One region of the Aminobacter sp. J44 genome, then DNA from elsewhere that is predicted to be linked to it. Evidence: predicted binding sites of a transcription regulator. Region 1 holds the regulator's gene; the other holds the start of a gene.

Evidence for each region. Region 1 encodes LexA, which represses DNA repair genes until DNA is damaged. Its sites were predicted from a motif close to TGTTCNNNNTGTGTTCNG; they were not measured.
Region 2: the regulator LexA is predicted to act here: its motif matches at 8,587-8,604, upstream of recA (recombinase RecA).

What each region holds. Positions count from the first base shown of each region.
Region 1 is NZ_VLJG01000023.1:116,899-132,645, reverse strand. Features, by position in the region: gene gltA (citrate synthase) at 1-15, opposite strand, end outside; gene gltX (glutamate--tRNA ligase) at 178-1,602, opposite strand; gene L610_RS10910 (ComEC/Rec2 family competence protein) at 1,859-4,078, shown strand; gene lexA (transcriptional repressor LexA) at 4,072-4,785, opposite strand; gene L610_RS10900 (SMP-30/gluconolactonase/LRE family protein) at 4,938-5,798, shown strand; gene L610_RS10895 (AI-2E family transporter) at 5,977-7,167, shown strand; gene L610_RS10890 (monovalent cation/H+ antiporter subunit A) at 7,298-10,213, shown strand; gene L610_RS10885 (Na+/H+ antiporter subunit C) at 10,213-10,554, shown strand; gene L610_RS10880 (monovalent cation/H+ antiporter subunit D) at 10,551-12,191, shown strand; gene L610_RS10875 (Na+/H+ antiporter subunit E) at 12,188-12,673, shown strand; gene L610_RS10870 (K+/H+ antiporter subunit F) at 12,670-12,951, shown strand; gene mnhG (monovalent cation/H(+) antiporter subunit G) at 12,954-13,367, shown strand; gene L610_RS10860 (DUF502 domain-containing protein) at 13,439-14,170, shown strand; gene L610_RS10855 (lysylphosphatidylglycerol synthase domain-containing protein) at 14,097-15,032, opposite strand; gene glp (gephyrin-like molybdotransferase Glp) at 15,330-15,747, opposite strand, start outside.
Region 2 is NZ_VLJG01000014.1:12,598-28,344, reverse strand. Features, by position in the region: gene dnaE (DNA polymerase III subunit alpha) at 1-2,672, shown strand, start outside; gene L610_RS07335 (2-hydroxyacid dehydrogenase) at 2,885-3,904, shown strand; gene L610_RS07330 (TRAP transporter substrate-binding protein) at 4,098-5,111, shown strand; gene L610_RS07325 (CreA family protein) at 5,230-5,721, opposite strand; gene L610_RS07320 (OmpA family protein) at 5,937-6,581, shown strand; gene L610_RS07315 (pseudouridine-5'-phosphate glycosidase) at 6,574-7,497, opposite strand; gene L610_RS07310 (carbohydrate kinase family protein) at 7,512-8,444, opposite strand; gene recA (recombinase RecA) at 8,728-9,825, shown strand; gene alaS (alanine--tRNA ligase) at 10,015-12,678, shown strand; gene L610_RS07295 (PRC-barrel domain-containing protein) at 12,885-13,247, opposite strand; gene L610_RS07290 (NADP-dependent isocitrate dehydrogenase) at 13,398-14,609, opposite strand; gene L610_RS07285 (RNA methyltransferase) at 14,840-15,685, shown strand; gene murI (glutamate racemase) at 15,678-15,747, shown strand, end outside.

The DNA.
Region 1 (15,747 bases):
GGCCGTGCTGCTCATGACAATCACCTCTTAAATATGTTTCCCCGCCACCGATCAGTTTCGCTCAGCGAGTTCCTCCGATCGCGGGCCCTAGCTATCCGATTTGGACTGGCCTGCCAAGCTATTCCGACGGGCAGATGTTGCAACGCAAAAATGCAACAGCTGCCCAAAAAGTTATCTTCAGCCTGCGGCCTGATCAGCCAGGCGCGCAATACTTTCATCGCGTCCGAGAACAGCCAGGACGTCGAACACGCCGGGCGAAGTTGAACGTCCCGTAAGGGCCGCGCGGAGCGGTTGCGCGATCTTTCCGAGCTTCAGTCCAGTCTCCTCGGCATAGGCGCGCACGACCGACTCGGTCGATGCCGCGGTCCACTCGCCCAGGGCTTCAAACCGCGGCAGGAGGCCGGCGATCGTGGCGCGCGCATCCGCGTCGAGGATCTGCGTCGCCTTCTCGTCGAGGTTCAGCGGACGCTGCACGAACAGGTACTGGGCGCTGTCCGCCAGCTCCACCAGCGTCTTTGCACGTTCCTTGAGGCCCGGAAGCGCGGCGAGCAGCTTAGCCTTCTGCTCGTCGCTGAGCTCGGTGGGGATTGCGCCGCGCTCCTCGATGTAGGGCAGGGTGCCCAGGAACTGGTCGAGCAGCACCTTGTCGTCGGTGTTGCGCATGTGGATGCCGTTGAGCGCCTCAAGCTTGGCGAAGTCGAAACGGGCGGCGCCCTTGTTGACGTCCACGATGTCGAACCAGCTGATCATGTCCTCGATGGACATGACCTCGTCATCGCCATGGCTCCAGCCCAGGCGGGCGAGGTAGTTCAGCAGCGCCTTGGGCAGATAGCCCATCGCGCGATAGGCTTCGACGCCCAGCGCACCATGGCGCTTCGACAGCTTCGCACCGTCCGAACCATGGATCAGCGGAATGTGCGCCATGACCGGCACGTCCCAGCCCATGGCCTGGTAGATGATGGTCTGACGTGCGGCATTCGTCAGATGGTCGTCGCCGCGAATGATGTGGGTGACGCCCATGTCATGGTCATCAACGACCACGGCTTGCATGTAGGTCGGGTTGCCGTCCGAGCGCAGGATGATGAAATCGTCGAGATCCTTGTTCGGGAAGCGGACCTCGCCCTGCACCTTGTCGTAGACGATCGTCTCGCCTTCCTGAGGCGCCTTGATGCGGATCGCGGGCTTCACGCCGGCCGGTGCCTCGGACGGATCGCGGTCGCGCCAGCGGCCGTCATAGCGCGGCGGGCGTCCCTCTGCGCGAGCCTTCTCGCGCATCTCCTCGAGCTCCTGCGGGGTCGCATAACAGTAATACGCCTTGCCCATGCGGACGAGTTCCTCGGCCACCTCGCGGTGACGGTCGGCGCGCTGATACTGCGAGATCGGCTCGCCTTCCCACTCGAGCCCGAGCCACTTCAGACCGTCGAGGATCGCCCGGGTTGCCGCCTCGGTCGAGCGCTCACGGTCGGTATCCTCGATGCGCAGCAGCATGATGCCGCCGGTGTGGTTGGCATAAAGCCAGTTGAAGAGCGCGGTGCGCGCACCACCAATGTGCAGGAAGCCGGTAGGTGAGGGCGCGAAGCGGGTGACAACCTTGTCGGACACGGGATCCATCCATGAGAAAACTGGCCGTTGAACGGCCGATGGTATTTGTCTGGCGCTCATGTAGCATAGCGACCTCATCGTGCAAGCGCCTACGGGGCTGGGAAACGCGGCATGGGCGGGGAGGAGCATGCGGAAATTGACGAGCGCCGCCTGTTCTTCGGCGGGACCGATCTCGCGCGAACCGATGGTGCCCGGAGCCAAATTTTCGGCAGAAGAGGCCGGATAAGCTGGCGCACGCGCCTCGGAAAGGCCCGCGATTGGACGGATATCACAAGAAGCGCGCGCGGCGTTTGAAGCTGAAATTGATCGCGGGACGCCGTTTCTTTGTATTCCGGTCTTTATTGGTGCCGGGGCGCTCACCTATTTCGCCCTGCCGCACGAGCCCACCCTTCTTCCGCTCACTGCGCTCGTCTTCGGCCTCCTGAGTCTCTGTTGGTGGCTGCGCACACACTTCGCCTGGCGTCTGCTGGCCATGTCAGGGCTGCTCGTTGCCAGCGGTGCTGTGAGCGCCAAGATTGAAACGCTTACAGCAGGCACGCGCATCCTCGGCTCGGAGGTAACCACAAGGCTGACCGGCCGCGTGGAGTTGATCGAGCAACAGGCTTCCGGGCGGGTGAGACTGACGCTTCGGGTCCTCGACACCCGGCGGCCCGTGCTGCGCTATGCGCCGGACATCGTACGTGTCACTGCGAGTTCGATGCCGGAAAATGCCGGAATAGGAGAGGTCATCGAAAGCGTCGTCAGGCTTATCTCGCCCTCGGGTCCGGTACGGCCGTACAGCTATGACTTCTCGTTTCAGAGTTACTTTTCGGGCATCGGTGCAATCGGCTTCTTCATGGGCGCTCCCGAGATTGTGGAGGGCGAGAGGCCCGAGCCGGCCCTCTGGATGCGCGGAATGGCGTGGGTCCAAACCCTACGCCAGAAGATGGCCGCGCGGATCACCGAGACGATTGGCGGTCCGGAAGGAGCCATTGCAGCCGCTCTGATCACCGGCATCCGCGCCGGCATTCCGGAGCAGATCAACGAGGCGCTGCGCATCACTGGCCTCTACCACGTCATTTCAATCTCCGGCCTGCACATGGCCCTTGTCGGCGGCACGCTGATGGTCGCACTGCGCAGCGTCTTCGCGCTCGCTCCCAATTTCGCGATGCGGCGGCCGGTGAAGAAATATGCGGCGGTGATCGCTCTGCTAGCCGCCGCCTTCTACCTGCTCATCTCCGGGGCGGATGTCGCGGCGCAGCGCAGCTTCATCATGCTTGCGGTCATGCTGCTGGCGATCGTGTTCGACCGCGCGGCGCTCACCATGCGCAATCTCGCCATCTCGGCGATCATCATCTTGCTGATCTCGCCGCATGAGGTGGCAGGACCTTCCTTCCAGATGTCTTTCGCAGCAACCGCCGCACTCGTCGCGTCTTACGCTGCCTGGACTAGCTACCGCGCTGGACAGGAGCCGCGACGCCGGCGCAGTACGCCGTCCTTTCCGGGACGAATTGTACGGTACTCCTTCGCCGCTGCCATCGCCCTCGCCGCGACATCGATCATCGCCGGGGGTGCGACGGCCCTTTTTAGCGCGTGGCATTTTCAGCAAGTTTCGCCACTCGGCCTGTTCGCCAATCTTGCGGCGATGCCGATCGTGTCGGTGGTGGTGATGCCGATGGCGGTTGCCGCGTCGATCCTGATGCCGCTCGGGCTTGACGCCCTCCCGCTGCTTGCGATGGGCGAGGGGATCGCGGCGGTTATCACGGTCGCGCAGTGGCTCGCGGAGCGTTCGTTCTACGACTCTACCGGTGCAATTCCCGGCGCTTCTGTCCTCTTGTTGGCCGCTGGCCTCGCAATCCTGACGATGTCGCAGACGTCCCTGCGCTGGCTGGCAGCAGCGCCGATCGCCGCAGGCCTGACAGTACTTGTTCTTGTTGACGCCCGACCGGACGTCCTGATCGCCGAGGACGGCAGGCTCGTTGCGATGCGCCTGTCGGACGGGGCTGTTGCCGTCAACCAGTCGCGACCGCGCGGCTTTGCGCTTGAAAATTGGCAGCGCGCGATGCGGGCAACCACGGTAGTGCGGCCGCAAGCCGAAGACAACTCGCTCGAACACGGCTTCATCTGTTCAGGAAAGACCTGCACCGCCCGCCATGAAAACGGAAACACGATTGTCTACACGGCAGATGAGGACGCGGCACGTGATGCGTGCGGGCTGGCGGCGCTGCTCGTGCTCGCCGATGCTACATCGAGCGATCCCTGCGCGGGCTCAGGCACGTTGACGCTCACCACGCGCGATCTGGCGTTATACGGTGCAGCCGAAGTTCGATTTGACGCGCAAGGTCGGGCGCAAATCCGGCACGCCATCAGCATGCCATACCGGCCGTGGCATGATCATCGCCGCTTCTCGCGGGCTGCGCGCGGATTGCCTGAACGAACGACGGCCACACAAGGTGCGGCCGGCGCGAACAGTGAAACTAAGGAAACGGTTCAGTAGCGACGGATGAGGCCGACCAGCCTGCCCTGGACCTTCACTCGGTCCGGCCCAAAAATGCGGGTCTCATAGGCCGGGTTCGCAGCTTCCAGCGCAATCGAGTCGCCCTTCCGGCGGAAACGCTTGAGCGTTGCTTCCTCGTCATCGACGAGGGCGACGACGATGTCGCCTGGGGTTGCCGATGAGGTGTTTCGGATGATCACCGTGTCGCCATCGAAGATGCCGGCCTCGATCATCGAGTCGCCCTTGACTTCGAGCGCATAGTGCTCGCCGCCGCGCAGCATGTCCGGTGGCACGGCAATCGAATGGGTCTGCAGCTGAATCGCGCTGATCGGAACGCCCGCTGCAATGCGACCCATCACCGGAATGGCGATGCCGGATGCGGCATCGTCATTGCTCGGAACCTGCACGCGCGCAGGCTCCGGCGCCTTGCCCAAGCTGCCCTGGATCACGCTCGGCGAGAATTTTTTCGCTGAGTTGAGGCCCGGCGCGATCGAGTCGGGAAGGCGCAGAACCTCGAGGGCGCGCGCCCGGTTAGGTAGGCGGCGGATAAAGCCGCGTTCCTCAAGGGCGGTGATCAGGCGGTGAATGCCCGACTTGGACGCAAGGTCCAGCGCCTCCTTCATTTCATCGAATGAAGGAGGAATGCCCGTCTCCTTCAACCGCTCATGGATGAAGAGAAGCAGTTCGTGTTGCTTGCGCGTAAGCATCGGGCGCCCCTTGGAATCAGAAAAACAAACCCTGAACAAAACACTATATGTTCCATTTGTGTTCCGCAATCATTAATAGGCGCGCGCCCTGCTGCACGAGACGACGAGTTGTGGCACAAGGTGCTTCGATTGAAGTTCCAGGGGAGGGGCTGGTGGAACCAAGAGTCTTTGATGATCGGCTTTGTGCGCTTGGCGAGGGGCCGCTGTGGCATCCGGACAGGGAGCAGCTTTTCTGGGTCGACATCGTCGGCCAGAAGCTGCGGTCGCGGAAGGAGGAGAAGGTCTTCGAGTGGACTTTCGATGTGCCGGTCTCCGCCCTCGGCTGGATCGACCACGACAACCTGCTTGTAGCGGGGGCTGGCGGCCTGATGCGCTTTAATATCGAAAGCGGCTCGCGGGAGACGATCTGCCGGATCGAGCCGGATCGGCCAGATCTGCGCACCAATGACGGTCGGGCAGACCCGAAAGGGGGCTTCTGGATCGGTACGATGGGACGCAGGGCGGAACCGGGCTTAGGCACCATCTACCGCTACTATCGGGGCGAACTGCGAGCCCTCTACACGGGTATTGATATTCCCAACGCCACCTGCTTTTCGCCGGATGGCAAGTTCGCCTGTTTTGCTGATAGCCGGGAGCGCATCATCTGGCGCCAGGCACTGGACCGGGACGGCTGGCCGACGGGCGACCGGACGATTTTCCTCGACCTGCGGCAGGTCGCGACAAGTCCAGATGGAGCCATCTTCGATGCGGATGGCTTCCTCTGGGTGGCGTGTTGGGCGAAATCCTCCGTCGCGCGCTATGCGCCGAACGGACTCGAGGATCTCAGGATCGAGCTTCCGGTGAGCCAGATCACGTGTCCGGCCTTCGGTGGCCCGAACTGGTCCACGCTTTTCGTGACCACTGCGCAGGAAGGTTTATCTGCAGAAGCGCTTGCGAGCCAGCCGCTCGCTGGCGCCGTCTTTGCGGTCGAAACCGGGCTTAGGGGACAGCCTGATCCAAGGGTGATCCTTTAGCGGAAACTGGAGACCGGAGCCTTTGTCATTGATGGTGCCATGAAACCGCTCAAAATGCGGTGGTATGGGGCATTCATTGGTGGCCGAGTCTTGACCCGGTCGGAACGCGGATGCGACACATCAGATTGATGGGCGTCCGCTGCAGATTGGCCTCCATCTGATCAGGCGACGGAAAGCGATGAAAAAGACACTCGAACCGCAGGAACCGCGTTGGCTCGGCTCCGCCACTCCGACGCGGATCGCGCTGGTACCGCCTCTTTCGGCGGCGCGGTGGCTGCTGGTGCTGGTGTTTGCAGCCGGCATCTACTTCTTCCATGGCTTTCTGGTACCAGTCCTGGCGGCCCTGGTGATCGGTTTCGCCAGCTGGCCGGTCTACAGCGACCTGCTGCGCCGTTGCGGCAACAATCGCCCACTAGCGGCTTCGATCGCAATTGCGCTGATCCTTACCTTCCTCGTCGTGCCGGTGGTGCTCGCCATCAGTTACACGATCAAGGAAGTCGGCGTCTGGTTCACCTGGGCGGTGGAGGCAAACCGCACCGGCTCACCGCCGCCTGAATGGATGATCACCCTGCCGGGCGGCATCGGGCCGTGGCTCGACGAGCAGTGGCAGCGCTACATCGGCCATCCGGGCGCGCTGGGCGAACTGGTGCAGATCGTCAGCGGCGCGAATATCGGCTCGATCTACCGCGCCGTGCTTGCTGCCGGCACCGGTCTCTTCGACCTCCTGCTAACGCTGCTCTTCATGCTGATCGCGCTGTTCTTCGTCTACAAGGACGGGGAGAACTTCGTGAAGCAGGTGGACACGCTGGGCGAGCGGATCCTGCCGATGCGCTGGGAGCGCATTTCGCGCGTGGTCCCGGCGACGATCAGCTCGACCGTCATGGGCATGACGCTGATCGCGATCGGCGAGGGCATCGTTCTCGGCACGGCCTACTGGATCGCGGGCGTGCCCTCGCCGGTTACCCTTGGCGTCATCACCGGCGTCATGGCCCTCATCCCCGGCGGTGCGCCGCTCAGCTTCACGCTGGTCTCTCTCTATCTGGTTGCGTCTGGTTCACCCTTTGCCGGCCTTGGCCTGTTCGCCTGGGGTTCGATCGAACTCTTCATCGTCGACAAGACGCTGCGCCCGAAACTCGTGGGCGGGCCGATCAAGCTGCCGTTCCTGCCAACCTTCTTTGGCCTGATCGGTGGCGTGAAGACCATGGGCTTCCTTGGCCTGTTCATCGGGCCGGTGCTGATGGCGTTGCTGGTAGCTATCTGGCGCGAATGGCTGCATGAAATGCAGGCTTCTCCCGCCCCCGTCACGGTGGAAGTGCCGGAGGAAGAGTCCGTCAAGTCTACCCTTGCGGCAGGTTCGGGCGGGGCATGATCTTTGGCGCGGTTGCGCCAAGCCGACGCAGTATCCCAATTTTTCGGCATAAGGGGTTGACTGGGCGGCTGAATCTACGGCTTTTCAAATAATCCGGTCCCCCAACTCCCCTTTTGCCGAATCACGCGGAATGACTGACGCGAACCTGCTACTATTTTTGGTGTTGCTGCCGTTCGCAGGCAGCGTAGCGGCTTCGTTGCTTCCCCGGAACGCGCGCAACGCTGAGGCCTGGTTGTCGGGGCTGGTTTCGCTTGCAGCATTTACGATCACGGCCTTCCTGTACCCTGCAGTCAGGGAAGGCGGCGTGATCCGCCGCGAGGCGCAGTGGCTGCCGGAGCTAGGCGTCAATTTCACCCTGCGCATGGACGGTTTCGGCTGGATGTTTTCGGTGCTGATCACCGGCATTGGCCTGCTCGTCGTCATCTACGCACGCTACTACATGTCGCCGAAGGACCCTGTGCCGCGGTTCTTCTCGTTCTTGCTCGCTTTCATGGGTTCCATGCAGGGCCTGGTTATTGCCGGCAACCTGATCGTGCTGGCGATCTTCTGGGAACTGACCAGCATCGTCTCCTTCCTGCTCATCAGCTACTGGCACCACAACCAGGCGGCGCGTGACGGCGCGCGAATGGCGCTGACGATCACGGGCATTGGTGGACTCGCGCTGCTCGTCGGCCTGATGCTCATCGGCCATATCGTCGGCAGCTACGATCTCGACGTTGTGCTCGCCTCGGGCGACAAGATCCGCGGGCACGAACTCTATTCGACTGCCCTTGTGCTGATCCTGCTCGGGGCACTGACGAAAAGCGCGCAATTCCCTTTTCACTTCTGGTTGCCCAACGCGATGGCGGCGCCGACGCCCGTGTCTGCCTACCTGCACTCGGCAACGATGGTGAAGGCTGGCGTCTTCTTGTTGGCCCGACTATGGCCGGTTCTGTCGGGCACCGATGAGTGGTTTTTCCTTGTCGGTCTGACCGGCATGGCGACGCTGATGCTGGGTGCGTTCTATGCGATCTTCCAGCAAGACCTGAAGGGTCTGCTGGCCTATTCCACCATCAGCCATCTGGGCCTCATCACGACGCTGCTGAGCCTCGGCAGCCCGCTCGCTGCGGTTGCGGCCATCTTCCACATGATCAACCACGCCACCTTCAAGGCGTCGCTGTTCATGGCCGCCGGCATCATCGACCACGAGGCGGGTACACGCGACATGCGCCGGCTGTCCGGCCTGTTTTCATTCCTGCCGATAACGGCAACGCTGGCGATGGTGGCAAGTGCCGCGATGGCGGGCGTGCCGCTTCTGAACGGCTTCCTGTCGAAGGAAATGTTCTTCGCCGAGACGCTGGAGAAGCATCACGGGTCGATCCTCGACGGACTTGCACCCTATGCCGCAACGATCGCAAGCACCTTCGCGGTGACCTATTCGGTGCGGTTCATCCATACCGTTTTCTTTGGGCCAAAGCCCGTCGACCTGCCACATGAGCCGCACGAGCCGCCGCACTGGATGCGTCTGCCGATCGAGCTCCTGGTGCTCATCTGCCTGATTGTCGGCATTGTGCCGAGCATCACCATCGGGCCGTACCTGCACACCGCCGTCGTGGCAGTGCTTGGCAGTGAGACGCCCGACTACAGCCTTGCCGTGTGGCATGGCCTCAATACACCGCTGATCATGAGCGTCATCGCGCTGGTAGGCGGCACGGCGCTCTATCTTGCGCTGCGCCGCTACCTTGCCACCTGCGAAGACGGCACGCCGTTCCTGCGCAACCTCAAGGGCCAGCGCATCTTCGAGCGTATCCTGGTCACCATCTCCTGGCGCTGGGCGCGCTGGATCGAGGCCAATCTGGGCACGCGCCGTCTGCAGCCGCAACTGCGGCTTGTCGTCTTTGCCGCCTTCGTGGCGGGGCTGGTTCCGCTATTCCGGGGCGGGTTCCGTCTGCCGAACGTCAGCTTCGACGGCCTCGACCCGACCTTTGCCGCCTTCTGGGCGGTGGGCATCGTCTGCGCGCTGGGCGCAGCTTATCAGGCCAAGTACCACCGCCTGGCCGCGCTCATCCTGATGGGCGGTGCTGGCATCGTAACCTGCATCACCTTCATCTGGTTCTCCGCGCCGGACCTTGCCGTCACGCAGCTCGTGGTCGAGGTGGTGACGACGGTTCTCATCCTGCTTGGTCTGCGTTGGCTGCCGAAGCGTCTCGAAGAAGTGGATAACTCCGTTCGTCCGATGGACCGCATGCGCCGTCACCGCGACTTCGGCCTTGCCGTCATCTGCGGTGTCGGCATGGCGATACTCGCCTACGCGATGATGAAGCGGCCGGAGACGGATACGATCGCCAATTTCTTCCTGGAGAACGCTTACTCCGAGGGCGGCGGCAAGAACGTCGTCAACGTGATCCTGGTCGACTTCCGTGGCTTCGATACCTTTGGCGAAATCACCGTGCTCGGCATCGTTGCGCTCACCGTTTTCGCCCTGCTTCGCCGCTACCGACCGGCGGCGGACAGCGTTGGCGTTCCGGAGCAGCAGCGCATCCAGAACATGTACGACGACGCGCGCCCGGACCGGGAGATCGGGTCGACTGTCCGCGACTACCTGATGGTGCCCTCCGTGCTGATGCAGTGGATGTTCCCGGTGATCATCCTGCTCGCTGCCTTCCTGTTCCTGCGCGGACACGACCTGCCGGGCGGCGGCTTTGCGGCCGGCGTGACGATGGCAATCGGCTTCCTGCTGCAATATCTCGGCGGCGGTACACGCTGGGTCGAGGATCGCCTGCGTATCCTGCCCGTGCGCTGGATCGCCTTTGGCCTGATGGCGGCCGCCGTCACGGGCTTGGGTGCGTGGCTGTTCGGCATGCCGTTCCTGACCACCTACTTCCAGTACACCGAGATTCCGCTGATCGGTAAGGTGCCGACGGCGAGCGCACTGCTGTTCGACCTCGGCGTGTTCTCTCTTGTTGTCGGCGCCACCGTGCTCATCCTTATTGCGCTGGCTCACCAGTCGGTCCGCAGCTACCGCGTCCGTGCCGTCGAAGCCGCGAAGGCGGAGGAGGACGCCTGATGGAACTCGTCCTCTCGCTCGGCATCGGCGTGCTTGTGGCTTCCGGCGTGTGGCTGCTGCTGCGCCCGCGCACCTACCAGGTCATCATCGGCCTCTCGCTGCTGGGCTACGCCGTCAATCTCTTCATTTTCTCGATGGGACGGCTGAAGTCCAACGCGGCCCCCGTTGTGCCGGGCGCTGAAGTCGACCCGTCGGCTTTTGCTGATCCGATCCCCCAAGCGCTGGTGCTGACGGCGATCGTGATCGGCTTTGCAACAACGGCCCTGTTCCTCGTCGTGCTCCTTGCTGCCCGCGGCTTCACCGGCACCGATCATGTTGACGGCAGGGAGCCCGAAAGATGATCCCTGCACCCGAACACCTTGTCATCCTGCCGATCGTGCTGCCGCTAGTGGCTGGCGCGCTGCTGCTGTTCTTCAACGACCAGGAGCGCGTGCTGAAGGCAACGATCACGATCGGCACGGCGGTGGCACTGCTCATTGTCGCGATCCTGCTGCTGCGGATCGCGCATGCAGATGGCAGGCCCGGTGACGGGCGCGTCGTCGTCTACCTGCTCGGCAACTGGCCGCCTCCGTTCGCAATCGTGCTGGTGCTGGACCGCCTCGCGGCGATGATGCTGGCGCTGACTGCCGTCCTCGCCATTCCGGCGCTCGTCTTTTCGATCGTGCGCTGGCAGAAGGCCGGTCCGAATTATCACACGCTGTTCCTGTTCCTGCTGATGGGCCTCAATGGCTCGTTCCTGACGGGCGATCTGTTCAACCTCTTCGTCTTCTTCGAGGTGATGCTCGCCGCGTCCTACGGGCTCGTGTTGCACAGCTCAGGCTCGCTGCGAGTGAGGGCTGGTCTGCACTACATCGCGATCAATCTGGCGGCGTCGCTGCTGTTTCTGATCGGCGTTGCCATGATCTACGGCGTCACCGGTACGCTGAACATGGCCGACCTCGCGCTCCGGATCCCCAAGGTCGCGCCCGAAAGCATGATGATGCTTGAGGCGGGTGCGGGCATTCTTGGCATCGCCTTCCTGATCAAGGCAGGCATGTGGCCATTGTCCTTCTGGCTGCCGACTACCTACACCGCTGCGCCGGCGCCGGTCGCCGCAATCATGGCGATCATGAGCAAGGTCGGCGTCTACGTCATCCTGCGACTGTCACTGCTGTTCTTCACCAAGGAAACGGTGTCGTTCGGCTTCGGCACAAACGTGCTGTTGCTCGGCGGAATCCTGACCATTACCTTTGGTGCTATCGGCGTTCTTGCCTCGCAATCGCTCGGCCGGCTTGCCGGCTTCTCCGTGCTGGTCTCCTCCGGAACGCTGCTTGCCTCGCTGGGCCTCTTCGAGGTTGGCGTCACAGCGGGCGCTCTGCTGTACCTCGTCAGTTCGACCATCGCGATCAGCGCCTTCTTCCTGCTGATCGAGCTCGTCGAGCGCGGGCAGGACCAGTTCGCGAACGTTCTTGCGGTGACGGTCGAAGCCTTCGGCGAGGGCGAGGAAGACGAGGATGTCGAGGAAGAGGTTGGCGTGACCATACCGGGCACACTCGCGATCCTTGGCATCAGCTTTGGCGCCTGTGCCCTCCTGCTGGCAGGCCTGCCGCCGCTGCCTGGCTTCGTCGCCAAGTTCATCATCATCGACGCGAGCTTCAATCACGGCGCGCTTGGTGACGCAGCCACGATCCCCTCGGCCGCGTGGTGGCTCGCGACGTTCCTGGTTCTGTCGGGTCTCGCGTCGCTGATCTCGATGAGCCGCGCCGGTATCCGCACTTTCTGGGCGCCGGTCGATGTGGTCATCCCGCGCGTCCAGCTGATGGAAATCATCCCGATCGGCGTCCTGCTTGCGCTGACGCTGGCCCTGACTGTCCAGGCTGGCCCGATCATGCGCTTCATGCAGGCGACGGCTGACAATCTGCACGATCCGCGCATCTACATCGAGAGCGTGGTCGACGCGCCTCGTGCGATGCCCCGCGGCCGGGAGGGCACGCGATGAAGCGCTTCTTCCCGTTCCCGCTGCTGCTCGTCTCGCTGGTGCTGATGTGGCTGGCGCTGACCAGCCTCTCGCTCGGAAACCTGATCGTCGGCATCCTCGTCGCGCTGATGGCGGTGCATGGCTTTGCAGCGCTTCAACCGTCGCGTCCGAAGATCAAGAAGTGGCATCTCGTACCAAAGCTGATCGGCGTGGTGCTGCTCGACATTCTGCGCTCCAACATCGCGGTGGCGACGATCATACTGCAGGGCCGCCGCCGGCAGCGGAAGTCCGGCTTCCTGACAATTCCGCTCGACCTGCGTGATCCAACAGGGCTTGCTATCCTTTCTGTGATCATCACGAGCACACCGGGGACAGCCTGGATGGACTACAATTCGGCGCGTGGGGAGGTGCTTCTGCACGTCTTCGACCTCGTCGATGAGGCGGACTGGCTCGATACCATCAAGAACCGGTACGAGCACCTGCTGCGGGAGATCTTCGAATGAGCGAGATGATCGTTGTATTCGCGGTCTGGGTTGCGCACGGCGCGCTCGCGCTTGCTATGATTTTCGCAATGGCGCGGATGATGCGTGGCCCGCGCGCGCAGGACCGCGTGCTCGGCCTCGACACGCTCTACGTGAACTCGATGCTGCAGCTGCTGGTATTCGGCATCCGCACCGGAAGCACCTTCTATTTCGAAGCCGCCCTTATCATCGGCGTCCTTGGATTCGTGGCGACGGCAGCACTGGCAAAGTTCCTCATGCGCGGCGAGGTGATCGAATGAGCATGCCTCACGCCGCTGACCTGCCGCTCTGGGCGGCGATCCTGGTCGCCGCGTTCCTGGTGATCGGCGCCGGCCTGACGCTGATCGGTTCGTTCGGCTTCTGGCGCCTGCGTTCGTTCTACGACCGGGTGCATGCGCCCACCCTTGGCACAAGCTGGGGCACGGGCGGGATCGTCTTCGCGTCGATGATCTACTTCACCGTTCTTGAATTGCGACCGGTGGTGCACGAAATCTTGATCGGCATTTTCGTGACGGTCACGATGCCGGTGACGCTGATGCTGCTTGCCCGTGCGGCCATCTACCGTGATCGCGCCGAGCAGAATCCGGACGTGCCGGCGATGGAATCGGCGCGAGGAAGGCTGGAAGAAGCATCGGCAGGCAGCGAGACCGATAGCCGTCTGCAGAATGGGATCTAGATGTTTCCGCATGGCCGGTCGGGACGCCGCAGCGGCACTGATCTGCCTGTGGCTTCGTCGGGGAGGGTGACATGCAGTCCATCACTCGCCACATCATCACCGGGGTCCTGACGATCATCCCGCTCGGGGTGACCGCCTGGATTGTCTCGTTCGTAGTGGATATGCTGGTGTGGGCCGGACGTCCCGCAACCTTCGCACTGGCGGGTGTGTTGCATCCGACCATGCCCGATGTGGCGGAGCTGTTGCTTGCCGGCTGGTTCCAGTCCGGCGTCGCCCTGGTGCTCGCGCTTCTCTTTCTCTTCCTTCTCGGCAAGACCTCTAACGCCGTGGTCGGACGACGTGTGCTGCGCGCGCTGGACAGGCTGGTCGAGCGCCTCCCGTTTGCCCGAACCGTCTATGGTGCGACCCAGACCCTGATCCGCTCGCTGGGAGGCGACGGAACGCCCACCGGACAGCGCGTTGTTCTGATCGAGTTTCCCTCCGAAAGCATGCGCGCCGTCGGCATCGTGACGCGCATCTTTCCGGAAAGCGACCATCACCCGGAACTTGCGGCCGTCTATGTGCCGACGACGCCGAACCCGACGTCAGGCTTTGTCGAGCTCGTTCCGACATCACGCCTCGTCTGGCTTGACTGGACCAAGAACGACGCCATGGCCTTCATCGTTTCGGGCGGTTCGATGGCCCCGGAAAACGTTCCGCTCAGCTGGCCCCAGCTGAACCAGAACGTCGTTATTCCTGATGCTGCACTAGCTGTGAGCGCTCAAAGCCGAGCACGACGAACAGAGCCATCACAAACGGGATGATCAGGTAGAGTAGGCGAAACACCAGCAGGGCCGCCAGCACGTCCGCCGGATCCATTTCCGACAGCCCCGTGATGAAGACCAGCTCAAGCACGCCAAGGCCGCCCGGGGCGTGCGAGATCAGCGCCGCCGAAAACGAGATCAGGAAGATGCCGAGCACGACGATGTAGCCGGGATTTCCCGCCTCCGGCAGTGCAAAATAGATGATGGCGGCAGCACCGATCAGCTCCAGCGGCGCAATCAGGAGTTGGCGCCAGACGATCGACAGGTTCGGATAGTGGATCTCGATCTTGCCGAGCTTCAGCGGACGCAGCTTCAGCGCGCTGCCGAGAACGTAAAGCCCAACGATTGCCAGCAGCGCGATACCTGTCGCCGAAGTTGCTGACACTGGCAGCACGTCGACGAAACGCTCGGTCAGTTCCGGCTCTAGGATGAGCACGATTCCCGTCAGCATCAGGGTGCCAAGGGCGAATGTGAACGAGCAGAACGCCACCAGCACGCCGACTTCGGCCGCGCTCAAACCCTTCGCGGAGTAGGCGCGGTAGCGGACGACGGAGCCCGAGAAGACAGATGCGCCAATATTGTGCGACAGCGCATAGGTCGTGAACGAGCAGACCGTCATGTAGAGCCAGCCGACGCGGCGGCGCAGGTGAAGCAGGGCCAGGTGGTCATAGCCGGCAAGAGCGGCGTAGGCGAGGAGGGTCGCGGCGATCGAAAGAAGCCAGTGGCGTATCGTTATAGCTGTCAGGCTGTCCCAAAGCTCATCGAGTGAGAGACCTCGAAGCTCGTGGTAGAGAAGCCAGATCGAAAACGCGACGGCTCCAACTCCGACCACAGGCCAAAAATACTTGCTCACATACTTCACCGGCACCTATCCCCTTCAGTGGCGAGCCGTCCGTCAACCGCCGCCACGCCCCATTTCCCCGGAGGTCGCCAAGCGACCGATTCTTATGGTTGGCCCCGGCATTCAGCCTGAGAAACCGGGACGTCGTGAACGGCGACGGAAGGCGAGGGAACCCTCGTGAATCCTCACCGCCACCCTGAGTAACATAGCGGGATTTCAGGAGATGAAAGGGAAAAAGCGCCTCGATCCGGGCGCCCGTGCGCATTTTTCGCGGCCGACCAGCGGGAGCCTGAGAGGCTGCTAAAACGCAGGGTTGCGTCAGCGCAGCATCAGCACCTTGCAGGGGTCACCGGCATCGGCCGGAGGAGCATGCGGCTCGCGGATGATCAGCGCATTGGCTTCCGCGAGCGTCTTCAGCATCGACGAATCCTGCGTCGGGAACGGGGTCGCAACCAACTGATCGCCATGATGCTCGGCGCTCGCCACGACAGCGCGGACATAATCGCGACGCGACTCGTTTGCCCCCATTGGTGTGCCAAGGACCGCGCTGCGGATATCGTGCTCGTAGGCCTGGCCGGTGAGGGCGGCGACGAGCGGTTTCAGGAACAGATGCCCGCAGACGATGCTCGAGACGGGATTGCCCGGAAGGCCCAGCACGCGCAGTTCGCCGAGGCGGCCGTACATCAGCGGCTTGCCCGGACGCATGGCGATCTTCCAGAAGTCGAGTTCCATGCCG
Region 2 (15,747 bases), on a different contig from region 1:
TGCCGGAAGCGCTCGAAAGCACCGTCGAGGTTGCCCGGCGCTGCCGCTACTACCCGAAGAACCGCAAGCCAATCCTGCCGCGCTTTGCCGGTGCCGACGTCGACGACGCCGAGGCCGCCGAACGCGCCGAGGCCGAGGAGCTGGCACGCCAGGCGCGCGAAGGCCTCGACCGGCGCCTCGCCGCGCACGGGCCGACCAATGGCTACACCGAGCAGGATTATCGCGACCGCCTCGAGTTCGAGATCGGCATCATCACGAGGATGAAGTTTCCCGGCTACTTTCTCATCGTGTCGGACTTCATCAAGTGGGCGAAGGCGCATGACATTCCGGTTGGTCCCGGCCGCGGCTCGGGTGCGGGCTCGCTGGTCGCCTATGCGCTGACCATCACTGACATCGATCCGCTGCGCTTCTCGCTGCTGTTCGAGCGATTCCTCAATCCGGAACGCGTGTCGATGCCGGACTTCGATATCGACTTCTGCCAGGACCGCCGCGAAGAGGTGATCCGCTACGTGCAGCAGAAATACGGGCGCGACCAGGTCGGCCAGATCATCACCTTCGGTACGCTGCAGGCGCGCGCGGTGCTGCGCGACGTCGGCCGCGTGCTGCAGATGCCTTATGGCCAGGTCGACCGGCTGTCCAAGCTGGTCCCATCCAACCCGGCCAACCCGGTCAAGCTGAAGGACGCGGTCGCGGCCGAGCCGCGCTTCGCGGAGGAGGTCGAGAAGGAGCCGGTGGTCCAGAACCTCCTCGACATCGCCATGAAGCTCGAGGGCCTCTACCGCCACGCCTCGACGCACGCGGCCGGTATCGTGATCGGTGACCGCCCCCTGTCTGAACTGGTGCCGATGTACCGCGATCCGCGCTCGGACATGCCGGTCACGCAGTTCAACATGAAGTATGTCGAACAGGCGGGCCTGGTGAAGTTCGACTTCCTCGGCCTCAAGACGCTGACCACGCTCGACACGGCCGTGAAGTTCATCCGCCGGCGCGGGGTCGACATCGACCTGTCGCGCATCCCGCTCGACGACCAGAAGACCTACGAGATGCTGTCGCGCGGCGAAACCGTCGGCATCTTCCAGGTGGAATCCGCCGGCATGCGCAAGGCGCTGATCGGCATGAAGCCGGACTGCATCGAGGACATCATCGCGCTGGTGGCGCTCTACCGCCCGGGCCCGATGGAGAACATTCCGGTCTACAACGCGCGCAAGCACGGCGAGGAAGAGATCGCGTCGATCCATCCGATGATCGACCACCTGGTGAAGGAGACGCAGGGCGTCATCGTCTACCAGGAGCAGGTGATGCAGATCGCCCAGGTGCTGTCGGGCTACTCGCTCGGCGAAGCAGACCTGCTGCGCCGCGCGATGGGCAAGAAGATCCGCGAGGAGATGGACAAGCAGCGCGAGCGCTTCGTCAGCGGCGCGATCGAGAAGGGCGTGTCCAAGCCGCAGGCGAACATGATCTTCGACCTGCTGGCCAAGTTCGCGGACTACGGCTTCAACAAGTCGCACGCGGCGGCATACGCGGTCGTGTCCTACCAGACGGCGTATCTGAAGGCGCACTATCCGGTCGAGTTCCTGGCGGCGTCGATGACGCTCGACATGAACAACACCGAAAAGCTGTCGGACTTCCGCGCCGACGCCATGCGCCTCGGCATCGAGGTGGTGCCGCCGTCGGTGAAGACCTCCTACCGCGCGTTCGAGGTGGGCGAAAACCGCATCTACTACTCGCTTGCCGCTATCAAGGGCGTTGGCGAGGCGGCGGTCGACCACATCGTCGAGAAGCGGAAAGAAAAGCAGTTTGAATCGCTTGAGGATTTTTGCTCACGCATCGATCCGCGCATCGTCGGCAAGCGCGTCTTCGAAAGCCTGATTTCGGCAGGCGCCTTCGACTGCTTCGGCTACGACCGCGCGCAGCTGTTTGCCGGCATCGAGCGGATGATGGGCATGGCCGCCCGGGCGCAGGAAAACGCTGCCTCTGGCCAGGCTGACATCTTCGGCATGGGTGGCGGGCCCACCGAAAAGCTGGTGCTTCCGACCTGCGAGCCGTGGACGGCGGCCGACCGGTTGCACCGCGAGTTTGCGGCAATCGGCTTCTATCTCTCGGCGCACCCGCTCGACGAATACCGCAGCGTGCTGGAAAAGATGCGCGTGCAGAACTGGACCGACTTCCAGGCGGCGGTGAAACGCGGCGCGACGGCAGGGCGCCTGGCCGGCACCATCACCGCCAAGCAGGAGCGCAACACGCGCACCGGCAACAAGATGGGCATCGTCAGCCTGTCGGACACCACCGGACAGTTCGAAGCCGTCATGTTCTCCGAGACGCTGTCGCAGTACCGCGACATGATGGAGCCCGGCCGCTCGGTGGTGATCACCGTGGCTGCCGAAGACCGTCCGGAAGGCGTCAACCTGCGCATCCAGACGGCGCATGACCTCGACGTCGAGGCGTCGCGCGTTCAGCGGCATATGCGCATCTTCGTGCGCGACCCCGGACCGCTCGACACGATCGCCTCGCAGCTGGCGACGCGAGGCGAGGGGCATGTGTCGTTCATTGTGCTGAAACCCGAGGGGCAGGGCGAGATCGAGGTCGAACTGCCCAATCGCTATCGTCTGTCGCCGCAGGTGGCATCGGCCATGAAAGCAGTGCCGGGCGTGGTGGAGGTCGAGCTCGTTTGAGGCGAATCATTTGGGGCTTGCTTGCACAACGGCAGCCCGAAACGACTGTCGGAAGGGCGTTCCGGCTGCGATCCAAAGCCCTAATTATGACTTGACAAGCCACGCCGATCTTTCGCGCCAATTCCTTGCGTTTACCGCAAGGATCCGCGGAAAACAGTCGACGGCGTCGGCCTTCGGGGTACTCTTCCAGAACAAAAGAGGGGAGTACAACAATGCCGCCTGTGAAGATCGTCCGTACTGACCGCGAGCTCGAATGCCCGACCATCGACCGGGTGCTTCGGTACAAGGGGGCCAAGTTGGTGCTCTTGCCCGAGGGCGTCAGTGAGGAAGAGCTCGCTCGGGAGGTTGCGGACGCCGACCTTCTTCTGATGTGCTACACGCCGATCACGGCGAAGGTCATCAACGCCGCGACGAAGCTGAAGGCGATTGTGAAATACGGCGTCGGCATCGACGCGATCGACATTCCCGCCGCGCGCGCCCGCCAGATCCCCGTAGTCAACATCCCGGAATATGCCGAGGAAACGGTAGCCGAAGGCGCGTTCATGCTGCTGATCGCGCTGGCGAAGAAGCTCCTGCCGATCTCTCGCGAGATGCGGAGGACCGGATGGGCCTGGCCCGAACAGCAATGGCTTGGCGCAGATATTGCCGGCAAGACGCTCGGCCTCGTCGGCGTCGGACGCATTGGGCGGTCAATGGCGCGCATGGCTGGTGCGGGGTTCAGGGCGCGGGTGCTCGGCTATGATCCGTATGTACCCCGGGAAGTCATGACGCAGCATGGAGTGACCAAGGTTGACAGCCTGGAGGAGATGCTGCCGCAATGCGACTACGTCTCATTGCACAGCGTGCTCAATGACGGCTCGCGCTATCTGATCGGGGCGCAGGAGCTGGAACTGATGAAGCCGTCGGCCTTCCTGGTCAACGTCTCCCGCGGCGCGCTGGTGGACGAGATGGCGCTGCTGGCTGCACTGAAGGCAGGAAAGATCGCCGGCTGCGGCCTCGACGTCTACAGCCAGGAGCCGCTGGATCATGAGCGTCATCCGCTGCGCGAGCTGTTCGCGATGGACAATGTGGTGCTGTTTCCGCACCTGACCTTCTACACGAAGGAAGCGATGGACCGGCTGGAGGAGGACACGCTCGCCCGCTGCTTCGAGGCGCTCGAAGGCAAGCCGCTGCTGGTGCGATCGAAGGACCCGCGGCTGACAGGGCAGACCGCCGGCGTAAGGTTCAGCTGACGGGCATATTCTTTCGTCAGTTCTCAAAAGAACTGTAGGGGTTTTGGAGATGCGCAAAGAGGATCCGTGACGTTGTTCTTTGCAGCGGTCATGTTCCCATTTGCCATCATTGACAGTAGTTCAAATACATAACATTTTCCTTCTTCGGTCGGCCGGGAGGATCTGTCGGCCGGAAAAGAAACGGGAGGAATTCATGTTACGTCGTATTTCCGTGGCTTTGGCCGCGCTACTTTCTGCTGCCGCGCTGCCGGCGAAAGCTGCCGATGTCGAACTTAGTCTTGCTCACTGGCTTCCTCCTACGCATCCGATGCACACGGGCGGCATCGCACAGTGGGTTGAGTCCGTCAGCAAGGCGTCCAACGGAAGCATCAAGATCAACATCTTCCCGGCCGCGCAGCTGGGTTCGGCTGCCGACCACTATGACATGACCCGTGATGGCATTGCCGACATCGGATATGTGAATCCCGGCTATCAGGCAGGCCGCTTCCCCATCTACAGCCTGATCGAAGTCCCGTTCCATGTCCGCGAGGTGGATAACGGGGCAGGGGCGCTGCACGAGTGGTACGCCAAGTACGCCGAGATCGAGATGCCGGAAGTGAAGTTCTGCGTCATGAACCCGCACGATCCGGGCACGATCCACGCCAACACCGAGATCAAGGTGCCGGGCGACATCAAGGGCAAGAACATCCGCGCCGCTCACGCGACGATGGCCCGCTTCGTCTCCATGCTCGGTGGTTCGAGCGTCCAGGTGCCGGCAAATGAGGCGCGAGATGCGATCTCCAAGGGCATGGCGGATGCGATCACCTTCCCATGGAACTCCGTCTACATCTTCGGCATGGATTCGGTGGTCACCTACCACCTGGACTTCCCGTTCTACATTTCGAACCAGATGCTGCTGATCAACAAGGGCGTCTACGATGGGCTCTCGGAAGAGAACCGGAAGGTGATCGACGACCACTGCACGCCGGAATGGTCGATCAAGTTCTCGAAGGATTGGGCGGAGAACGAGCGTTCCGGCCGCCAGAAGGCGATCGACGCCGGGCATACGCTGTATGCGCCGACGGATGACGAGATCAAGCAGTGGCGTGATGCCGCCGCGCCACTCGTCGACCAGTGGAAGGACGATGTGCGCAAGGTCGGGCAGGATCCGGACAAGATCTACGGCGAGTATCGCGCCGCACTCGAGAAGTACGGCTCGCTCTACTAGGCCTCAGCGCGAAAGGGTGCCGTCGTATGATGGCACCCTTGAACCATCAGCGCGTAGCTTTGGCTTATCGAGCACCGGCCTTCTAAGCCGATGGACTCCGGCCCGATCCAGAATTGAGCTACTCGGGCTTGCCGTTCTTCCAGGTGACGTTCTGGCCGTAGAGCGGCACGGTTGAGATCGCCATTTTCGCCGACCCGTCCTGAACCTGCCGCGAGTGCGACAGGTAGATCAGCGTGTCGTTCTCCTTGTCATAGATGCGCTTGACGACCACGCTCTTCCAGATCAGCGACTGGCGCTGCTGGAACACTTCCTCGCCGCCCTTGCCGAGGTCGATGTCGCCGATTTCGATGGGTCCTGTTTGGTTGCAGGACATCGCATTGTTCGACGGATCTTCGAACCAGTTGCCCTTCTGCAGCCGGTCGATGATGCCGCGGTCGAAATAGGTCACATGGCAGGTGATGCCCGAAATGTCGGGATCGGTAATTGCCTCGATGACGATGTCGTTGCCGAGCCAGTCCACGCCGACCTTGCCGACTTCCTTGGAGTGGGCCGAGCCGGCACTGAGAGCCGCGAGTAAGGCGAGCGCAGCGGCCATGCGAAGGTGTTTCATCAACGTCATCTCCTGATCCCAGCAAGTTGAACCCGCCTGCGGCAATATAGGGATTGGCACGTTCCCGATGTAAGGGATGCGGAATCGATCCTCTCCACCGGCAGCTCCGCCCCCGGTTCGGTTTTTTGCCGCAATCTGTGATACAAACCGCCGACGAGCTCGATTCAGCAGGCTGACCTGCCCGAACCGCGCTTATTCAGGAGAGGGAAATCCGAATGAAGAAGATCGTTCTGGCCTTTGCGGGTGCTGCGTTTCTGGCCGGCTGCACGACCGACCCGTATACGGGCGAGCAGAAGATGTCGAACATGGCTGGTGGCGCGGCGCTGGGTGCGCTTGCGGGCGCCGGGATCGGCGTGCTCGCCGGAGGTGACGACCGCCGCAACGCGCTGATCGGCGCCGGCATCGGTGCGCTGGCAGGCGGCGCCATCGGTGGCTACATGGACCAGCAGGAGGCGGAACTGCGCCGCTATCTGCAGGGCACTGGTGTATCGGTTACCCGCGTCGGCAACCAGATCGTCCTCAACATGCCGTCGAACATTACCTTCGCGACCGACCAGTACGAGGTGGTGCCGGCCTTCTACGACACGCTGAATGCGGTTGCGATGGTGCTGAACAAGTACAACCGCACCTTCGTCGACATCAACGGCCACACCGACTCCACCGGCAGCCTGCAGCACAACCAGGTGCTGTCCGAGCGCCGCGCCGATTCGGTCGCTCGCTTCCTCGCCCAGCGTGGTGTCGACAGCCGCCGCTTCGCCATCCGCGGCTTTGGCCCGTCGCAGCCGATCGCGTCCAACGCGAGCGCAGACGGCCGCGCCCAGAACCGCCGCGTCGAGATTTACCTGACGCCGTTCACCTGATCGCAAGCGCGGCAGCGATCTGGGCAGCCAGCCGGGCGTTGTTCTCGACCAGCGCGATGTTGGTGACGAGACTGCGGCCGGCAGTGAGCTCCAGGATGGTGGCAAGAAGAAAAGGCGTGACGGCTTTGCCGCTCACGCCTTTTTCGTTGGCCATGCGCTGCGCCGTCTCAATATGCTGCGCCATCTCCTCGGCCGGAATTTCCGACGCCGCCGGCACCGGATTGGCAACCAGCATGCCCCCGTCGAGTCCCAGCTCTTGGCGGGTGCGGAAGAAAGCGGCGATTGCTTGGGGCTCATCGAGCCGCAGCGGCACGGGGTAGGGCGATTGTCGCGACCAAAAGGCGGGCATCACGTCGTTGCCGAAGCCGACCACCGGAACGCCGCGCGTTTCAAGCACTTCCAAAGTCTTGGCGATGTCGAGGATCGCCTTTGCCCCGGCCGAGACGACGATGACCGGCGTGCGGGCAAGTTCATCAAGGTCGGCGGAAATGTCGAAGCTTGCTTCGGCGCCCTTGTGGACGCCGCCGATGCCTCCGGTGGCGAACACCGAAATGCCGGCAAGGTGCGCGGCGATCATCGTTGCGGCGACGGTGGTGCCGCCCGTGCGCTTCTGCGAGACCGCAAAGGCAAGGTCGGCGCGCGACAGCTTCATGGCGCCGGTGGTTTGCGCCAGAGCGACGCGCTCCTTGTCTGTAAGGCCGATCTTGATGCGTCCGTCGATCACCGCGATCGTCGCGGGTGTGGCCCGTTCCTCGCGGATGATCTGCTCCACGCCTTCCGCCATGCGAGTATTGTCGGGGTAGGGCATGCCATGGGTAATGATGGTGCTTTCGAGCGCCACCACCGGCTTACTGGCTGAAAGCGCGGCCTGAACCTCCGGCGAGATGTCGATGTGGATTGCGGCCGTCTGCTTCATGTGTCTCCCGCCGTTCAGCTGATCTTTCTCGGGGTCCCGACGCGTGCGAGCGCTGTTTCGAACGCCTCGTCCTCATAGTCGGCTACCACGTTGGGCGATGCAATCGTCAGCATCGCGGCGGCCATGCCGCGCCGCACCGCCTCGTTGAAGCTTTCGCCCCGCATCAGCGCCGTGGTAGCCACGCCGGCGAGCGCGTCTCCTGCGCCGGTCACATCCGCAATCGCTTCGAGCTGCGGCGGGGTGATGTTGAAAACGCCCGTGTCGTCGAAGAAAATCGTCTCCTCGCCGCCCGCAGTGATGACGCCGCGTCTGAGCCCGCGGTCGCGCAGCAATTTGATGGCTTCGGCAGCGTCATCCGCACCCGACAGTACGCGGGCCTCGCGGCGGTTCATGAACAGGCAGGAGAGGGATGCCAGGATCGGCTCCAGCCGCCGCGCCTTCGCTGGCGAAATCGCGATGGCGTAGATCGGGCGGCCTCCCGCCATGTCCGCAAGCCGCATCAGCGCATCTTCCGGCATATTGGCTTCGCAGAAGACAGCATCCGCMGCCGCCACCGCATCGCGAATCTTGCGCCGGCGCAGCTGCCGGGTAAAGCCGAGCTCGTAGAGCGTCATGTCGGCGAGCCCGGCAATCAGCTCGCCATTCGGGTCGAGGAGGGCGGTGTAGCTCGGCGTCGTGCGGTCGAGAAAGATCGCGGACACGTCCTCGATGCCACTTTCGGCCAGCACGTCGGCTACCGCCAGCCCCGCAAGATCCCCTCCGCGCAGCGACATCAGCGTCACGTCCACGCCATGGTGCACCGCATTGCGCGCCGCGTTCAGCGCGCCGCCGCCGGCTTCCTCGCGCAGGCTGCCCGGATTCGACGCAGCCGGCACATAGACACCATCGATCCTGCCGCGCCGGTCGATATGGGCCGCGCCCGAGACGAAAAGCTTTGGTCGTTGCATGGAAAGTCCGGTTGAATGCGCCTGCGCGGGGAGCGTATTCAACGCGGGCAGGCGCCGCAACTCTGCGCCTCGAATCGCTGATTGCTGGACCTATGCGCGTTCACGATGCCGCGCCTGCTGGTACGTTCTGGCCTCTACATCCCAAAACGAAAATAGAACATAATCCGAAAAGCTATTTCAAATCAGTTATTTGATCGCTATTGCCAAATTGGAACAAAAAGAGTACAAAAAATCATTGGACACAGGACATCCGGCTTCGCGGTCCATCAAGGGGTAAGGTATCATGGCGCAGAACACATTACGGCTTGTTGAGGACGGTTCAGTGGATAAATCCAAGGCTCTCGATGCAGCGCTCTCCCAGATCGAGCGCGCTTTCGGCAAGGGCTCCATCATGCGGCTCGGCCAGAACGAGCAGGTGGTCGAGATCGAAACCGTTTCGACGGGTTCGCTCAGCCTTGATATCGCGCTCGGCGTGGGCGGCCTGCCGAAGGGACGCATTATCGAGATCTATGGCCCGGAAAGCTCGGGCAAGACCACGATGGCGCTGCACACCGTAGCCGAGGCCCAGAAGAAGGGCGGCATCTGCGCCTTCATCGATGCCGAGCACGCTCTTGATCCGGTCTATGCACGCAAACTCGGCGTCGACCTCGAGAACCTGCTGATCTCGCAGCCGGATACAGGCGAGCAGGCGCTGGAAATCTGCGACACGCTGGTCCGCTCCGGCGCCATCGATGTCCTGGTCGTCGACTCGGTTGCGGCACTGACGCCGCGCGCCGAAATCGAAGGTGAGATGGGCGATTCCCTGCCGGGCCTGCAGGCCCGCCTGATGAGCCAGGCGCTGCGCAAGCTGACCGCGTCGATCTCGCGCTCGAACTGCATGGTCATCTTCATCAACCAGATCCGCATGAAGATCGGCGTGATGTTCGGCTCGCCAGAGACGACCACCGGCGGCAACGCGCTCAAGTTCTACGCCTCGGTGCGTCTCGACATCCGCCGCATCGGTTCGGTCAAGGACCGCGACGAGGTCGTCGGCAACCAGACCCGCGTCAAGGTCGTCAAGAACAAGCTCGCTCCTCCCTTCAAGCAGGTCGAGTTCGACATCATGTACGGCGAGGGCGTTTCCAAGACGGGCGAGATCATCGACCTCGGCGTCAAGGCTGGCATCGTCGAGAAGTCCGGCGCGTGGTTCTCCTACAATTCCCAGCGCCTTGGGCAGGGTCGCGAGAACGCCAAGCAGTTCCTGCGTGACAATCCGGAGCTGCTGCGCGAGCTGGAACTCGCACTGCGCCAGAATGCAGGTCTCATCGCCGAGAAGTTCCTGGAGAACGGCGGCCCGGGCGACCAGGACGGCAACGATCTGGACGACGCCGCTGGCATGTAAGCCCCGCTAGAGCCGCGTTCCCGTGGCTTAGGGGTGTGATTTTCAGACCGCCGGGAGGGGTTCCGGCGGTCTTTTCCTTTGTGGACTGTCCGTTATCGTCCTGCTTTCTGGACAGCTTGAAAGCTGGACGTTAAAAGGCCTTTCCTTTCGGCCGCAAGGGGTGCGGCCGCTCTACCTGAAGGCATCGGCATGAGTGGTGGCGTCAACGAAATCCGGTCGACTTTTCTCGACTACTTCCGCAAGAACGGGCACGAGATTGTAGCGTCCAGCCCTCTGGTGCCTCGCAACGACCCGACATTGATGTTCACCAATGCGGGCATGGTCCAGTTCAAGAACGTCTTTACCGGACTTGAGACGCGCCCCTACACGCGCGCTGCCACCGCTCAGAAGAGCGTGCGCGCCGGCGGCAAGCACAACGACCTCGACAATGTCGGCTACACCGCTCGCCATCTCACCTTCTTCGAGATGCTCGGCAACTTCTCCTTCGGCGATTATTTCAAGGCCGAGGCGATCGAGCTTGCCTGGAACCTGATCACCAAGGACTTCGCCCTTCCGAAGGAAAAGCTGCTGGTCACCGTCTACCACACGGATGACGAGGCGGCTGAGCTCTGGAAGAAGATCGCCGCCTTCTCCGACGACAAGATCATCCGCATCCCGACCAGCGACAATTTCTGGGCGATGGGCGATACCGGTCCGTGCGGGCCGTGCTCGGAGATTTTCATCGATCGCGGCGAGCACATCTGGGGCGGCCCTCCCGGAAGCCCGGAAGAGGATGGTGACCGGTTCCTCGAATTCTGGAACCTGGTCTTCATGCAGTACGAGCAGGTCACCAAGGACGAGCGCGTCGACCTGCCGCGTCCGTCGATCGACACCGGCATGGGCCTCGAGCGCATGGCCTCGATCCTGCAGGGCGTCGAGAGCGTCTTCGAGACCGACCTGTTCCGCCACCTGATCGAGGCGACCGCCTCGGCGCTCGCCAAGGGACCGCAGCCCGACAACGTCGCTTCGTTCCGCGTCATCGCCGACCACCTGCGCTCGTCCTGCTTCCTGATCGCTGACGGCGTGCTGCCGTCGAACGAGGGCCGCGGCTACGTGCTTCGCCGCATCATGCGCCGCGCGATGCGCCATGCGCAGCTGCTTGGCGCCGCTGAGCCGCTGATGCACCGTCTGGTGCCGGCGCTGGTGCGCGAGATGGGCCAGGCCTATCCGGAACTCGGCCGCGCCGAGGCGCTGATCACCGAGACGCTGAAGCTTGAGGAAACCCGCTTCCGCAAGACGCTGGCCCGCGGCCTTGGTCTCCTCGAAGAGGCGACCTCGGGTCTGACGCAGGGCGCGCGCCTCGACGGCGAGACCGCGTTCAAGCTCTACGACACCTACGGCTTCCCGCTGGACCTCACGCAGGATGCGCTGCGCCAGCGCGGCATTCAGGTCGACACCGACGGCTTCAACGCCGCGATGGAGCGCCAGAAGGCCGAGGCCCGCGCCAACTGGTCTGGATCGGGCGAAGCGGCGACCGAGGCTGTCTGGTTCGCGCTGCGCGACAAATTGGGCGCGACCGAGTTCCTCGGCTACGAGACCGAGAAGGCCGAGGGCGTCATTACCGCGCTGGTGAAGGACGGCCAGGAAGTCGAGCGTGCGGCCGAAGGCGACGAAATCTCCGTCATCGTCAACCAGACGCCGTTCTACGGCGAGTCCGGCGGCCAGGTCGGCGACACCGGCATTTTTGCTGGCGAAGGTTTCCGCATCGAGATCATCGACACCCAGAAGAAGGCTGACGGCCTCTTCGTCCACTCGGCAAAGGTCGTGTCCGGTTCAGTTGCGCGGGGCGCTGCCGTCGAGATGACGGTCGACCACGCCCGCCGCTCGAAAATCCGCGCCAACCACTCGGCGACGCACCTCATGCACGAGGCGCTGCGCGAGGTTCTCGGCACCCATGTAGCCCAGAAGGGCTCGCTGGTTTCGCCGGATCGCTTGCGCTTCGACTTTTCGCATCCGAAGCCGATTTCTCCGGAAGAACTCGAGCTGGTCGAGACATACGCCAACGAGATCGTACTGCAGAACGCCGAAGTCACAACGCGCCTGATGGCGGTCGATGACGCGATCGCCGAGGGCGCCATGGCGCTGTTCGGCGAAAAGTACGGTGACGAGGTTCGCGTCGTTCGCATGGGCACCGCCCTTCATGGCGACAAGGCTGGCAAGGCGTATTCGACCGAGCTGTGCGGCGGCACGCATGTCTCGGCCACGGGCGACATCGGCCTGATCCGCGTCGTTTCGGAAGGTGCTGTTGCTGCGGGCGTGCGCCGTATCGAGGCGCTGACTGGCGATGCTGCCCGCCGCTATCTCGACGAGCAGGAGCGTCGCCTTAAGGCAGCCGCTTCCGTGCTCAAGGTCGCCCCGGCGGATGTCGTCACCCGCCTTGAGGCGGTCCTCGAAGAGCGCAAGAAGATGGAGCGCGAGCTTGCCGAAGCCCGTCGCCAGCTGGCGCTCGGTGGTGGCTCCGGCAGCAAGGCCAGCGATACCGAAACCGTTGCCGGCATCAACTTCCTTGGCCGTGTCGTCTCGGGCGTGACGCCGAAGGACCTCAAGCCGCTTGCAGACGAAGGCAAGAAGACGCTGGGTTCCGGCGTTGTGGTCTTCGTCGGCACCTCGGAAGACGGAAAGGCGAGCGTCGTGGTTGGCGTCACCGACGACATCAAGGATCGCTTCTCGGCTGTTGATCTTGTCCGTGCGGCATCGGCTGCAATCGGCGGGCAGGGCGGCGGCGGCCGTCCCGACATGGCCCAGGCCGGTGGCCCGGATGGCTCGAAGGCTGAAGCCGCCATCGAGGCCGTGAAGGCAATCCTCGCCGCCTGAGGCGCCGACGTTGAAACATGAACCAAGGGCCGCTCATGCGGCCCTTCAGTTTGTTGACAAACCCTCGACGCACCTTTCCGGAGCCCGAGATTCACGGAACGTCTCAGATTCAAAGTGAGAACGGATCGGAATCAACAAGCCTGATTTGAAGGCTCGCGGAACTTTGTCAGCAGTCTGAAGGGCCGCTCATGCGGCCCTTTTTCTTGTCAGTCGTTCCAGATTTCCATGGCGCTGACCCCCTCGGCGTCAACGTTGAGGATCAGCCGGTTGTTCTCCCAAGTGAACTGGTCGAGCGGAACGACAATCTCTTCCTTCGGATAGGCACCGCCCTGCTCGAACTCGACGACAAGGGCGGATGGGGTGCTGGCGTCGGTGCCCAATACGTCGTCGACCTCGCCGATCTTCGTACCGGACGCATTGTGGACGTCGAGATCCTCGACCTGGTCGACGGTCGCGCCAATGGCCGGTACCTGGACGTTATCTTCCAGTTTTGTCCATGCGCCCTGCGCGAATGCTGTGGACGAGGCGAGGGCGGCTGCGAGGAATGCGCTGTGTTTCAATTTCAGCATGTCGGGACTCCCTGTTCGGGTACTCAATTCCCCGCAGGGTGAAAAGTTCGCCTGCTCGTAGCTGCACTGACCATAAATAAAAATGCCGGCGCGAATGTCGCGCCGGCGTCTCGTTGTTCAACTACAGACGGTGACTGTCCGCGCCTCTGATCAGGCCATGGCCTTCTGCAGGTTCTCGTCGATCTTGTCGAGGAAGCCGGTGGTCGACAGCCACGGCTGGTCGGCGCCGATCAGCAGCGCGAGGTCCTTGGTCATGAAGCCCGACTCGACGGTCTGGATGCAGACCTTCTCGAGGGTCTCGGCGAAGACCTTCAGCTGCTCGTTGTCGTCGAGCTTGGCGCGGTGCGCGAGGCCGCGGGTCCAGGCGAAGATCGACGCGATCGAGTTGGTCGAGGTCTCCTCGCCCTTCTGGTGCTGGCGGTAGTGACGGGTCACGGTGCCGTGTGCGGCCTCGGCCTCTACGGTTTTGCCATCCGGGGTCATCAGCACCGAGGTCATCAGGCCGAGCGAGCCGAAGCCCTGCGCGACGGTGTCGGACTGGACGTCGCCGTCATAGTTCTTGCACGCCCAGACGTAGCCGCCCGACCACTTCAGCGAGGCAGCGACCATGTCGTCGATCAGGCGGTGTTCGTACCAGATGCCGAGTTCCTTGAACTGGGCGGCGAACTCCTGCTCGTAGACTTCCTGGAAGATGTCCTTGAAGCGGCCGTCATAGGCCTTCAGGATGGTGTTTTTGGTCGACAGGTAGACCGGCCACTTGCGCAGCAGGCCGTAGTTCAGCGAGGCGCGGGCGAAGTCGCGGATCGACTCGTCGAGGTTGTACATGCCCATGGCGACACCGGCTGCCGGCGCGTCGAACACTTCATGCTCGATGACCTGGCCGTCCTCGCCGACGAACTTCATCGTCAGCTTGCCCTTGCCCGGGAAGCGGAAGTCGGTCGCGCGGTACTGGTCGCCAAAGGCGTGACGGCCGACGACGATCGGCTGGGTCCAGCCCGGAACCAGGCGCGGGACGTTCTTCATGATGATGGGCTCGCGGAAGATCGTGCCGCCGAGGATGTTGCGGATGGTGCCGTTCGGCGACTTCCACATCTTCTTCAGGCCGAATTCCTTCACGCGGGCTTCGTCCGGCGTGATGGTGGCGCACTTGACGCCGACGCCGTACTTCTGGATCGCCTTGGCGGCGTCGATCGTGATCTGATCGTCGGTAGCGTCGCGAGCCTCGATGCCGAGGTCGTAGTAATGCAGGTCAATGTCAAGGTAAGGGTGGATCAGCTTGTCCTTGATGAGCTGCCAGATGATCCTGGTCATCTCATCGCCGTCGAGCTCGACAACCGGATTTGCCACCTTGATCTTTGCCATGAGCATTGCCTCACTTTCAGGGGAGGGCCCAATGGCCCTTCTATGGATGGAAATGGCGCCCCTATAGCATTGCCGCCGGGCAACGCAAAGCCTTGGCAGCACGGTATTTCCCGGTTCTTCTTTCTGCCCCACCGGCAAGCGCGGCTTAATGCAGCGCATATAAGCTATGTCTTCAAATTACCTCCTGCCTGTGGCAGGGACGGAAACCCAAATCAGCAGGATGAGTGACCGTGGCAGGTACTGACCGCGAGAAGCAGTTGATCCAGGAAGGTCCAGCGATCGTCCTGGTCGAGCCACAGCTCGGCGAAAACATCGGCATGGTGGCGCGCGCCATGGCGAATTTCGGCCTGGCCGAACTTCGTCTCGTCAATCCGCGCGACGGCTGGCCGAACGAGAAGGCGCGCTCGGCGGCTTCCAAGGCCGACCACGTCATTGACGGCGCGCGCGTGTTCGACACGCTGCCTGAAGCCATCGCCGACATGAACTACGTAATCGCGACGACCGCGCGCCAGCGCGACGGTTTCAAGCCGGTGCGTGGCCCCGTCGAAGCCAGCCAGATACTGCGCCAGCGTTTTGCTGCTGGCCAGAAGACCGGCATCCTGTTCGGACGCGAGCGCTTCGGGCTCTACAACGAAGAGGTCGGCCTCGCCGACGAGATCGTGACCTTCCCGGTCAATCCGGCCTTCGCCTCGCTCAATATCGCCCAGGCGGTGCTGCTCATGTCGTATGAGTGGATGAAGGCAGGCATGGAGGACGAACTCGACCTCGCCTTCAGGGGCCCGGAGATCACGCCGGCGCCGAAGGTGGCGCTGCAGGGCCTGTTCGACCACCTGGAAGAAGCGCTGCAGGTGCGCGGCTATTTCCGCCCGGCGGCGAAGAAGCCGAAGATGGTCGACAATCTGCGCGCGGTACTGACCCGTCCGGGCTTCAGCGAGGCTGAGATCAAGGTGCTGCGCGGCATCGTCGCCTCGCTCGACTATTTTTCTCCCAAGGAGCCGCGCGGGACGTCCTATCCGCAGCGCAAGGCCAAGGCTGACGCCAAGGCGCACGGAAGCGAGGACGCTTCCGATGAGTGAACGTCCCGTACTCGTCTTCGATTCGGGCGTCGGCGGGCTGACGGTTCTGCGCGAGGCGCGGG